2 regions of the Streptomyces sp. NPDC034670 genome follow, and region 2 is predicted to be linked to the other one. Evidence: riboswitches for the same ligand, from Rfam matches in the RefSeq annotation. Region 2 holds a riboswitch; the other holds the start of a gene.
What was found. Region 2 has a riboswitch for cyclic di-AMP ahead of ACZ56B_RS04950 (M23 family metallopeptidase). Riboswitches for the same ligand answer to the same signal wherever they lie in the genome.
Positions count from the first base shown of each region.

Region 1 (6,219 bases), on a different contig from region 2:
CGGGGCGCCCGGGGCCGCCGTGCCGGGCCGCCCTGCCGGTGCGCCGGCGACGCCCGCCGGACCGGCGGTGACGGGCGCGGCCGCCGGCCGCCGTGCCCCCGTAAAATCGACAGCACTGTGTCTGACTCCGTGAACACCCCCGCAGCCCCGCACCCCGCGCACGCGCCCGGTGAGTCGATCCGCCGCACCCGGGCCAAGGGGGAGCCGAGGTTCCCGGACGGCCCGAAGGCCGACCCCGCCGGGTCGCACTTCGAGCGGCGCATCCGGAGCTTCCAGCCGCGCCGCAGCCGGGTGACCGCCGGGCAGGCGGACGCGCTGCAGCGGCTGTGGCCCAAGTGGGGCTTCGACATCGACGGCCGGCGCCGGCTCGACCTCGCGGAGTTCTTCGGCAACGACAACCCGGTCGTCCTGGAGATCGGCTTCGGCATGGGCGAGGCCACCGCGCGGATGGCCGCCGCCGACCCGGCCACCAACATCCTCGCCGTCGACGTCCACACCCCCGGCCAGGGCAACCTCCTCAACCTGGCCGACCAGCAGGGTCTGACCAACGTCCGCGTCGGCAACGGCGACGCGATCATCCTCCTGCGCGAGATGCTCGCCCCGGACTCCCTGGACGGACTGCGCGTCTACTTCCCCGACCCGTGGCCCAAGAAGCGGCACCACAAGCGGCGGCTGATCCAGCCCGCGTTCCTCTCCCTGGCGGCGACCCGCCTCAAGCCGGGCGCGGTGCTGCACTGCGCCACCGACTGGGAGCCGTACGCCGAGCAGATGCTCGAGGTGCTGACCGCGCACCCCGCCTTCGAGAACACCCGGGCCGACGGCGGTTTCGCGCCGCGTCCCCCGTTCCGGCCGCTGACCCGTTTCGAGAGTCAGGGACTGGACAAGGGTCATGTCGTGAACGACCTGCTCTTCCGTCGCACCCCGCACGGCGACCGCCCCGGAGCGGACCGCTGCGACCAGCCCCCCGCCGGCGTCTGAGCCTCTTGCGCGCTCCTGCGGCCGGCGCCCCGTCCCGTTAGGGTCCCTCCCGTGGCCAGCAGCCCTCCCCGCCCGAGGCATCCCGGCACGGTGCCGCCGCCCGGCGTGCCCCCGCGGCCCGACGGTGCGCCCCGGCACGCGCACTGGTGGCAGCGGCCCCGGGTGCGCTACGGAGCGCTGGCCGCCCTGCTCGCGCTGTCGGGGCTGGTCATCCTCGCACTGGTGCGCGAGCAGACCGGCACGGACGGGTTCCTGGTCGGGCTGGGACTCGCGGTGCTTCCCGTGCCGCTGCTCACCGCCGCCTTCCGGTGGCTGGACCGGGTGGAGCCGTGGCCCTGGCCGAGCCTGCTGTTCTCCTTCGCCTGGGGGGCCTGTGCGGCGGCGCTCATGGCGATCGTGGCCAACAGCTTCGCCACGCAGTGGATAGCGACGGCCACGGCCGACCCGTCGGGCGCGGACACCCTCGGCGCGACCGTCATAGCGCCCGTCGTGGAGGAGAGCGCGAAGGCCGCCGCCGTGCTGCTGGTCTTCCTCTTCCGCAGACGCGACTTCACCGGGCTCCTCGACGGCGTGGTGATAGCCGGGGTCACCGCCACCGGCTTCGCGTTCACCGAGAACATCCTCTACCTCGGCACCGCCTTCGGCACCGACCGGCTGACCGGCGACAGCGGCTTCGCCTCGGTCACCGCGGCGACCTTCTTCGTCCGCATCGTCATGTCGCCCTTCGCGCACCCGCTGTTCACCGTGCTCACCGGCATCGGGTTCGGGCTCTGCGCGCTCTGTGCGCGGCGGCAGCGGGTCCGCCGGGTGCTGCTGCCGCTGTGCGGACTGCTGCTCGCGATGGTCATGCACGCGCTGTGGAACGGGTCCTCGACGCTGGGCGACTACGGGTTCTTCGCCGTGTACCTGGCGTTCATGGTGCCGGTGTTCGGCGTGCTGACCTGGCTGGTGGTGTGGACGCGGCAGCGCGAACTGCGGACGGTGCGGGCGGAACTGCCGGCGTACGCCGCGGCCGGCTGGCTGGCGCCGGCGGAGCCGTTCGCCCTGGGCTCGATGCGCGCCCGGCGCGTCGCCCGGCGGTACGCGCGCCGGCACGGGGGGAAGGCCGCGGCCCGGGCAGTGGCCCGGTACGAGGCGTGCGCGACCTCGCTGGCGTTCCTGCGGCACCGCGGGCGGCTCGGCCGCGCGGGGCCGGACTTCGTCGTACGGGAACGGGAGCTGCTGGGGGAGCTGTGGGCCCGCCGGGGGGCGGCCCGCCCGGCACTGGACCACGCCGCCCGCGCCCTCGCGCCGCCGGTCCCGGCCGCCGTCGCGCCGTGGCCGGTGCACGGGCCCTACGGGGTCCATGGAGTCCATGGGCTCCACGGAATCCGGGGGACTCACGGGGCCTACGGGATCTACGAGGCTCACGGGAGCCAGGAGGCCCACGGAGTCCAGGGCGCTCCCGGTTGCGGTCCGCCGCCGCAGGCGCGGCCGTACCCGGCCTACCGGCCGAACCCTTACCGGTCCTGAAACCGCCGACGGCAGCCCTGACGTCGGAGGGCCGCCGTCGGGACTGCCGGGGTCCCCGGCACTGCCGGGGTTCGGGAAGCGGTGGTTCTCAGGGGTTGAGGCCCTTGCTCCGCAGCCACGCCAGCGGGTCGATGCCCGCGGAGGAGCCCGCGGAGTGGACCTCCAGGTGGAGGTGGGCCCCGGTGGAGTTGCCGGTGGAGCCGACGCGGCCGATCACGTCGCCGGTGTTGACCTTCTGGCCGACGCTGACGCTGATGGAGGACTGGTGGGCGTACCAGACCTCGGTGCCGTCGTCGAGGGTCAGCACGGTCTTGTAGCCGTAGGAGCCGTCCCAGCCGGCGAAGGTGATCGTGCCGGTGTGGACCGCCTTGATCAGCGTGCCCGAGGGAGCGGCGAAGTCGAGGCCGGTGTGGTAGCCGGAGGACCAGTAGGCGCCGGCCTGGCCGAAGGTCGAGCTGAGGGTGTACGAGGAGGTCGGCAGCGCGTACTGCTTGGCCAGCGCGGCGAGGCGCTCGGCCTCGGCCTTCCGCCGGGCCTCCTCCTCCGCCTTCTTCTTCGCCTCCTCCGCCTTGGCCTTGGCCTCCTTCTCCGCCTTGGCGGCGGCCTCGGCGGCCTCCTTCTCGGCGGCGGCGACGGCCTCCGCCGCGGCCCTGCTCTCGGCCTGGTCCTGCTGCTGCTCGACCTGCGCCATGATCCGGGCGCGCAGCGCCTCGCCGGCGCCGGCGGCGCCCTGCTCGGCGTCGGTGCCGGTCATGCCGATGCTGCTGAGCGGCGTGGCGGAACCGGCGGGCTCCTCCTCGTCGGAGATGAGGGAGCCCACGTTGGGGAGGTCGGGCACGGAGATCGAGACCGGCGGCTTGCCGGTCTGGGCGCTGGCCATGCCGCCCGCGCCCACGGCGGCGATGACGCCGACGCCCAGGACGGTGGAGCTGCGGGCGAGTCCTCCGCCGCGCTGCTTGCTGACGCGGTGCCGGCCGCGTACCGGGCGGATGGACTCCGCGGTGGGGTTCCACTCCTCGAAGGGGCCCTCGTCGCCGGGGACGCGGCCGTAGCCGAAGGTCTCGCCGTCGCGCTGACTCGGCATGAAGGGGGCCTCGGGAGCAGGCCGGTTTGACGCCACGTGGGCGTACTCCTTTCCTTCCTCCACCGCCTACCGGGTTAGCTGACGGGTTCGGAGCAGGAAGGTCTCCTACGCGCGTATACACACCGTGCTTCCACGGCGGTATCCACGCGATTCACCCCATGGTGGTGGTTCCCCGGTTCCCTCGCGGGATTCGGCGCGTGCGCACGGAGCCGACTTCTGTGACGGCTGGGACGACCGCGCTGCGTTATCGAACGTTAATAGAGGTGAGGGTCGGATTCCAAGCCGTTCCTCTTGATCATCCACGATCCCCGTACGGACTTAACCGCCAGGAGCAGGCGAAAACGGGCGAGTTGACCCGCCTTCAGGGCTCTGCGATCTTCTGACGGTATGTCAGTCGTCATGCGCAGTGAGGCGGGACGGTCACCTTCGGTGACGAGGGGTGGGCAGGGGAAACACCGAGGGCCGGAACCCTTTCGGGTTCCGGCCCTCGGCCTTCAGTAGCGGGGACAGGATTTGAACCTGCGACCTCTGGGTTATGAGCCCAGCGAGCTACCGAGCTGCTCCACCCCGCGTCGGTATGACACCAGTGTACGCCATGCGCGGGACACCCGGCGCACCCCTCTCCTCCGCCCCTTCCTCCCCCTCCTTCCCTGCCTCCTCCCCTCCTCTTCCCCCGCCCCTTCTCAGCGGCCGGTCAGATGGCTGTTCGGCGCCTGCGCCCGCTCCTCGTGCTCCGGCAGGACGACGACGGTGGCGCCCCCGTCCGCCAGCACCCCGCTGCCGTCGGCACCCGGCACGAAGGTGTCCGGCTCGCGCCAGGCCGTGACCACCCGCCGTATCCCCGCGTCCAGGATCAGCCGGGCGCAGGACGCCGGCCGGGACGCGCGCCGGGCACAGGGCTCCAGGCTGGAGTACACGGTGGCGGTCGCGAGCCGGGGGTCCGTGGGGTCGGTCTTGGCGAGCGCCGCCTCCTCCGCGTGCACCACCGGGTCCCCGCCCTCGCGGGAGTGGCCCCGGGCCAGTTCCGTACCGTCGGCCGCGACCACCACCGCGCCCACGCTGAACGCCGTCCGGGACGGCGGGCACCGGTCCGCGAGATCGCAGGCGAGGGCCAGCCAGTGGTGGTCGGCGGCGGAGGGCAGCCCGTCGGTGCCGGGCGCGGTGGGCTCGTACCGCATCAGGACGACGTCGCCGACGGCCCGGGTCTCGAGCAGCCGCAGCCGTCCGCCCTGGTAGGAGCCGGGACCGAAGAGGCGGGGGGCGTCCGGATCGCCGACGAGGAGCGGGGCGAGGACCAGCTGGAGCTCGTCGGCGAGGCCCTGGGTGAGGAGCTGGGTGTGGATCAGGCCGCCGCCCTCGACCATGAGCCGCCGGACCCCGCGCACGGCGTGCAGGTGCTCCAGGAGCCGGCGCCAGTCGATCCCGGGGCCGAGCGGGACGACGTCGGCCGCGAGACCGAGGGCGCGGGCCCGCTCGGCGCCCCGGTCGGTCGTGTAGAGGACCTTCTCGCCGCCGGTGTGCCAGAACAGCGCCGCCGGGTCCAGGTCGCCGGAGCCGCTGACGGCGACCTTGAGCGGGTACTCGGACCCGCCCCGCGCGACCCGGCCGGCCCGCCGCTCGGGCGAGTTGACCAGCAGGCGCGGGTTGTCGGCGCGGATCGTGCCGGCGCCGACCAGGATCGCGTCCACCGACGCCCGCACCTCGTCGACCCGGTCGAAGTCGGCCGGGCCGGACAGCAGCAGCCGCTCGGGGCCGGTGTCGTCCAGGCAGCCGTCCAGGGAGACGGCGGCGGACAGCAGGACGTAGGGGTGGGGCATCGGCGCACTCTCCTGGCGGGAACGGCAAAACGGCGGACGGGTCCCGTCCCGGCCCGTGCGGAGCCGTCCGGTCCGGGCCGGGTCTGTCCCCAAGCCTGCACGACGCGCGGCGGAGCGGGGCCCGGGGAGGCCCGGCCCCCGCCGCTCCCGGCGGCGTCCGGTTCGGGGACGGCGCCGCACGAGGGGGGCGTCAGGGCTCGATCAGGCCCACGCGGATGGCGTACCGGGTGAGTTCCAGGCGGTCCTTCAGGCCCAGCTTGGAGAGCAGGTTGGCGCGGTGGCGCTCCACCGTCTTCGGGCTGATCACCAGGAGGTCGGCGATCTGCTGCGAGGTGTTCCCCTCGGCGACCAGCTTGAGGATCTCCTCCTCCCGGTCGGTGATGGCCTTCGGGGGCAGGTTCCGGCCGTCCCGGGCGAGGTCGAGGTAGTTGCGGATGAGGGCGTTGACGGCGCCCGGGTAGAGGAACGGCTCCCCGCGCATGGTGGCCCGGCACGCCTCGACCAGGTCGCGGTCGGCGACGGACTTGAGGACGTACCCGGAGGCGCCGGCGCCGAGGGCCTCGAAGAAGAACTGCTCGTTGTCGTACATCGTCAGGATGAGTATCCGCGTCTCCGGCAGGGTGTGGGAGAGCTCGCGGGCCGCCTGCAGTCCGGTCAGACGCGGCATGGCGATGTCGAGGATGACCAGGTCGGGCCGGTGGGCGCGGGCCTGTTCGAGGGCCTCGGCGCCGTCGTCGGCCTCGGCGACCACGGTCAGGTCCGGTTCGCCGTCGAGGATGAGGCGGACCCCGCGGCGGACCAGCGCGTGGTCGTCGGCGAGGAGGATGC
Region 1 covers NZ_JBVITR010000055.1:29,787-36,005, reverse strand. Annotated here, with positions in the region: gene trmB (tRNA (guanosine(46)-N7)-methyltransferase TrmB) at 118-978, shown strand; gene ACZ56B_RS27940 (PrsW family intramembrane metalloprotease) at 1,030-2,490, shown strand; gene ACZ56B_RS27935 (M23 family metallopeptidase) at 2,579-3,610, opposite strand; cyclic di-AMP (ydaO/yuaA leader) riboswitch at 3,623-3,780, opposite strand; tRNA gene ACZ56B_RS27930 (tRNA-Met) at 4,073-4,146, opposite strand; gene ACZ56B_RS27925 (dihydrofolate reductase family protein) at 4,258-5,391, opposite strand; gene ACZ56B_RS27920 (response regulator) at 5,582-6,219, opposite strand, start outside.
Region 1: linked by a shared signal. The riboswitch ahead of ACZ56B_RS27935 (M23 family metallopeptidase) and the one ahead of ACZ56B_RS04950 (M23 family metallopeptidase) in region 2 are both predicted to bind cyclic di-AMP.

Region 2 (6,219 bases):
GGGCCCGTCGACGTCCCGCACCGAGCGGAAGGCGGGCACCCCGTCGAGTTCCTCCCGCCCGTCCGGGAGGGCGCCGTTCACGGCGTACAGGCGGCCGGTGAACCCGGCGTCCCGGATGTTGTCGAGGATGCTGCGTCCCACGCCGCCGGGGGTGCGGCCGGTGCCGATGACGGCCACCGCCCCGGGGGAGAGCAGCCGCTGCACGGAGCGCGCCTCGGCGCGCTGTTCGCGCGCGTACTGCACGGCCAGGGAGCGGTCGGTGGGTTCGAGGTCGAGCTCCAGGCGGACGACGCCGTCCTCGAAGCTGCGCTTCTGGGTGTACCCGGCGTCGGTGAACACCTTGATCATCTTGGTGTTGGCGGGCAGCACCTCGGCGGCGAACCGGCGGATGCCGCGCTCCCGCGCGACGGCGCCGATGTGTTCGAGCAGGGCGGAGGCGACGCCCCGGCCCTGGTGGGCGTCCTGCACGAGGAAGGCGACCTCGGCCTCGTCGGCCGGCGCGGAGGCGGGTGCCCCGTCGGCGCCGATCCGGTCGTACCGTACGGTGGCGATGAACTCGCCGCCCACGGTGGCGGCGAGTCCCACCCGGTCCACGAAGTCGTGGTGCGTGAAGCGGTGGACGTCCTTGGCGGACAGACGCGGGTAGGGCGCGAAGAAGCGGTAGTACTTCGACTCGTCCGAGACCTGCTCGTAGAAGCTGACCAGGCGCTCGGCGTCATCGACGGTGATGGGGCGGACGCGCGCGGTGCCGCCGTCGCGCAGCACCACGTCGGCTTCCCAGTGGGCGGGGTACTCGTGCCGGTCCGACGAGGTCTGCATGGGCCCCAGAGTACGGCTCGCGTACGGCGACGGCGCGAGGCAGTCTGTGGAGGGCGACGAGCCGGACCGAGGCCGCGGTCCGGAAGCCGCCCGGCAGCGGGAGCGGGTGCCGCTCCGGCCTGCTTCACGTTGTGGGAAACTGGTCTAGACAACCCTGAAGACTGAAGGGCAGCAACACATGGCTGAGCGCCGCGTCAACGTCGGCTGGGCCGAGGGCCTCCACGCCCGTCCCGCCTCCATCTTCGTCCGAGCCGCCACGGCCGCAGGCGTCCCGGTGACGATCGCCAAGGCCGGGGGCACCCCCGTCAACGCGGCCTCCATGCTGGCCGTCCTGGGTCTGGGCGCCCAGGGCGGCGAGGAGATCGTCCTCGCCTCCGACGCGGAGGGCGCGGACGCCGCCCTGGACCGTCTGGCGAAGCTGGTCTCCGAGGGTCTCGAGGAGCTCCCCGAGACCGTGTGACCGCGTGCCCGACAGCGGCGGAGCCGCGTCGTCCGTTCCGGACGGCGCGGCTCCGCCGTTTCCCTTCCCCGGACTTCCCCGGACCGACGGCCTCGTCCCCCGTGCCCGCTTTCCGCGCCCGCTTTCCGGTGAGGACCTCCCGAAAGCGCGACCACGGAAGAACCACGAGGAAAGCCTCGCGAATTCTCCGCGTTTCCGGAATGCGGCAGCGGGACACGTGCCCGCCGGCGCTTTTCCTTTGTATACGGCCCCCGTGTTAAGGGCGCGGTCCCGGCATGTTCACGGCATGTTGCGAGTTCCTCACACGGGCCACGCGGTCCACCCGGTCCGTCCGGGCGACGCCGAGGGCGGGGCGCAGACGGTGCGCACCCCGCGCGCGCTCGGCGTGCAGCGCCGTGACCGTCCGAGCGCGCTCGCCGTCGCCGCGCGCCACGGCGTCCACGATCGCGCCGTGCTCCGCCCAGTGCTCCACCGGGTCGGCGGGCCCCTCCACGGCGTACATCCAGGCGATCTTGTACCGCACCTGGGTCAGCGCCGACGCCAGCGCCGGGCTGCCGCAGGCCCGGACGAGCGTCTCGTGGAACCAGCCGCCCAGGGAGCGCAGGTCGTCGCTGTCGCCCCGGCGGGCGCGCTCCTGCCCCAGACGGACCAGGCCGCGCAACACCTTCACGTGGGCCTCGGTGCGGCGCTGGGCCGCGCGGAGGGCGCCGAGCGGCTCGAGGAGCAGACGCATCTCCAGCAGGTCGGCGGCCTCCTGCCCGGTGGGCTCCGCGACGCACGCGCCCGCGTGCCGCCGGGTCACCACGAACCCCTCGGCCTCCAGCGTGCGCAGGGCCTCCCGGACGGGGACGCGGGAGACGCCGTAACGGCGGGCGAGCACTTCCTCCGTGAGCCGGCTGCCGCGCCCGTGGACACCCGCGACGATGTCGTCCCGGATCGCCGTGCACACCGAGTGCGCGGGAATACGCATGAGCGACCTCCGGATTCATTCCCGTGAAACGCCGACGATCGACGTGCGTTCCGTGACTCTATTGCAATCGGCGGTAATTTCCGACGCCGGGCCGGAATCCATAGGTGTTTTTGGCGCTTTCGGTCAGCCCTTCCCCCCTGCGACGCCGAAAGCCCCGGCTCGGGAGCCGGGGCCGGAGAGCGGGGCGGGCGCCGCGCCGGAGCGGACGCGCGTCAGAGGTTCACGCCGTGCGCGCGGAGGTAGGCGACGGGGTCCAGGTCGGAGCCGTACTCGGCGGTGGTGCGGACCTCGAAGTGCAGATGCGCGCCCGTGACGTTGCCGGTGGCGCCGGACAGGCCGATCCGCTGCCCCGGGGTGACCTGCTGCCCCACCGAGACGCCGACGGACGACAGGTGGGCGTACTGGGTGTAGGTGCCGTCGTGCATCCGGATGACGACCTGGTTGCCGTACGCGCCGCCCCAGCCGGCCTCCACGACGGTGCCCGCGCCGACCGCCTGGACGGGGGTGCCGCTCGCGGCGTGGAAGTCCACGCCCGTGTGGCTGCCGGAGGACCAGACGGCGCCACCGCTCTTGTAGCCGGTCGAGACGTAGGAGCCGGCGATCGGGGAGACGAAGGCGGTGAGGCGCTCGCGCTCGGCCTCCCGCGCGGCGCGTTCCCGCTCCGCCCGGGCCTCCTCGGCCGCCTTCTCGCGCGCGGCCTCCTCGGCCGCCTTCCGCGCGGCGGTCTCGGCGGCCTCCCGGGCGGCCTCGTGCTGGGCGGCCGCCTGGGCGTCGACCTGGTCGGCGACCTGGTCGCCCAGGGTGATGACGGGGGTGAGGCCGGTCTGCGCGGCGACGGGTTCGGCGGCGAGCGCGGGGGCCCCGAGGGAGCCGACGACGCCGGTGGTGGTGAGAGCCGCGACGCCCGCCGCGCGGGCGGTGCCGCGCTCGGTCCTGCGGGGACGGCGGTGCTTCCCGGTGGCGCGGGTGAACGCCATGTACAGGCTGGTCCTTTCCTTCCCTCTCGCCTACCGGGTTAGCTGACGGGTTCGGAGCAGGAAGGTCTCCTACGGACCCCCTCGCGACACGCGCGGGCGTCCGATTCACCCCAGGGACTGCAGAGACTGCGTGCGGGCCCCCGGCTCCCCTGGCTCGCGCCGTACGGGGACTCGGCGATGGCTGTCCGGTGCCGCGGGTGCGGCGCACTGCCCGACGAACAGCCCGGAAGACGCTAAGCGGGCGGGCCGTCGATTCCCAAACGGAACCCGGATTCTGTAGCGCATCCCACAGGGCAGACGGGCCGTCTCCACCCCAATCCGGGCATGGGCGGGCCCTGGTGACGTACCCGCCACCAGGGCCTCGCCCGTACGCGTCCCGCGCGGCCCGCTACTCGGCGCTCACCACGGCGACGTCACCGATCCCGAGGGCCTCCACGGGCGCCTTGATCTGCGCCGCGTCGCCGACGAGCACGGTCACCAGGCGGTCCACCGGGAAGGCGTTGACGACCGCGGCGGTCGCCTCCACGGTGCCGGTCGCGGCGAGCTGCCGGTACAGCTCGGCCTGGTAGTCGTCGGGCAGGTGCTGCTCGACCTGGTCGGCCAGGGTGCTCGCGACGGCCGCGGCGGTCTCGTACTTGAGCGGTGCCACGCCCACCAGGTTCTGCACGGCGACGTCCCGCTCGGCGTCGGTGAGTCCCTCCGCGGCGAGCGTGCGCAGCACCGTCCACAGGTCCTGCAGGGCGGGCCCGGTGTTCGGGGTGTCGACGGAGCCGCTGATGGCGAGCATCGCGGCGCCGGTGGCCCCTTCCGGGGAGGAGGGCGCGGTGGACCGGAGGACCTGCCCGAAGGCCCGGACGCCGTAGGTGTAGCCCTTCTCCTCGCGCAGGACGCGGTCCAGGCGGGAGGTGAGGGTGCCGCCGAGGCAGTACGTGCCGAGCACCTGCGCGGGCCACACGCGGTCGTGCCGGTCCGGGCCGATCCGGCCGATCAGCAGCTGCGTCTGGACGGCGCCCGGGCGGTCCACGATCACGACCCGGCCGGTGTCGTCCGCGACCACCGGCGGAACGGGCCGGGGCCGGGCCGGGGAGCCCGTCCAGGAGCCGAGGGTGTCGCCGAGCAGCGCGTCCAGGTCGACCCCGGTGAGGTCGCCGACGACCACCGCGGTCGTCGTGGCGGGACGGACGTGCTTCTCGTAGAAGGCGCGCACGGCCGTGGAGTCGATGCCGGCGACCGTCTCCTCGGTGCCCTGACGCGGACGCGACATGCGCGAACTCGCCGGGAACAGTTCCTTGGAGAGTTCCTTGGCGGCCCGGCGGGCGGGGCTGGCCAGCTCGTGCGGGATCTCGTCGAGGCGGTTGCGGACCAGCCGCTCGACCTCGCCGTCCGCGAACGCGGGCGCCCGCAGGGCGTCGGCGACCAGCCCGAGCCCCTTGGCGAGCCGCGAGGCGGGGACCTCGAGGCTCAGCCGGACACCGGGGTGGTCGGCGTGCACGTCCAGGGTGGCGCCGCACCGCTCCAGCTCGGCGGCGAACTCCTCGGCGGAGTGCTTGTCGGTGCCCTCGGAGAAGGCCCGCGCCATGATCGTGGCGACACCGTCCAGTCCGGTCGGCTCGGCCTCGAGCGGCGCGTCGAGGAGCACCTCGACGGCGACGACTTGCTGGCCCGGGCGGTGGCAGTGCAGGACGGTCACGCCGTTGTCGAGCGTGCCGCGCTCGGGGGCCGGGAAGGCCCAGGGCCTCGCCTCGCCCGCCTGCGGCCGGGGGTGGAAGTCCATCGTGGCGAGCTCGGTCACTTCGCCGCCTCCTCGGTCTCGTCGGCGCCGGCGGCTGCGGCGGCTTCCTCTGCGTCCTGTGCTTCGGGGGCGACGGGCTCGTAGACGAGCACCGCGCGGTTGTCGGGGCGCAGGCGGGCCTCGGCGACCTCCCGCACCTCCTCCGCCGTCACCTCGAGGACCCGCTGGACGGCGGTCAGGGCGAGCTGCGGGTCACCGAACAGGACGGCGTACCGGCACAGTTCGTCGGCGCGGCCCGCGACCGTGCCGAGGCGGTCCAGCCACTCGCGCTCCAACTGGGCCTGGGCGCGCTCCATCTCCTCGGCCGTGGGGCCCTCCTCGGCGAACCGGGCGAGCTCCTCGTCGATCGCGGCCTCGATCACCGGCACCTCCACGTCGCCGGACGTCTTCACGTCCAGCCACCCGAGGGAGGGCGCCCCGGCCAGCCGCAGCAGGCCGAATCCGGCCGCCACCGCCGTGCGGTCCCGCCGCACGAGCCGGTTGTGGAGCCGCGAGGACTCGCCGCCGCCGAGGACGGTGAGCGCCAGGTCCGCCGCGTCGCACGCGCGCGTGCCGTCCTGCGGCAGCCGGTAGGCGGCCATCAGGGCGCGCGCGGGGACCTCCTCCTCGACCACCTCGCGCAGCTGCTCGCCGATGACGTCGGGCAGCGAGCCGTCGCGCGGCTCGGGCTTGCCGTCGTGGGACGGGATGGAGCCGAAGTACTTCTCGATCCAGGCGAGCGTCTGCTCCGGGTCGATGTCGCCGACGACGGAGAGCACGGCGTTGTTCGGCGCGTAGTACGTGCGGAAGAACCGGCGGGCGTCCTCCAGGGTGGCCGCGTCCAGGTCCTCCATCGAGCCGATCGGCGTGTGGTGGTACGGGTGGCCCTCCGGGTAGGCGAGGGCGGTCAGCCTCTCGAAGGCCGTGCCGTAGGGCACGTTGTCGTAGCGCTGGCGGCGCTCGTTCTTGACCACGTCCCGCTGGTTCTCCATGGACTCCTCGTCCAGGGCGGCCAGCAGGGAGCCCATGCGGTCGGCCTCCAGCCAGAGGGCGAGCTCCAGCTGGTGGGCGGGCATGGTCTCGAAGTAGTTGGTGCGCTCGAAGCTGGTGGTGCCGTTGAGCGAACCGCCGGCGCCCTGCACCAGCTCGAAGTGACCGTTGCCCTTCACCTGGGCGGAGCCCTGGAACATGAGGTGCTCGAAAAGGTGAGCCAGGCCGGTAC
Region 2 covers NZ_JBVITR010000004.1:241,030-247,248, forward strand. Annotated here, with positions in the region: gene ACZ56B_RS04935 (bifunctional acetate--CoA ligase family protein/GNAT family N-acetyltransferase) at 1-819, opposite strand, end outside; gene ACZ56B_RS04940 (HPr family phosphocarrier protein) at 998-1,279, shown strand; gene ACZ56B_RS04945 (GntR family transcriptional regulator) at 1,536-2,249, opposite strand; gene ACZ56B_RS04950 (M23 family metallopeptidase) at 2,462-3,226, opposite strand; cyclic di-AMP (ydaO/yuaA leader) riboswitch at 3,239-3,413, opposite strand; gene ACZ56B_RS04955 (M16 family metallopeptidase) at 3,615-5,018, opposite strand; gene ACZ56B_RS04960 (M16 family metallopeptidase) at 5,015-6,219, opposite strand, start outside.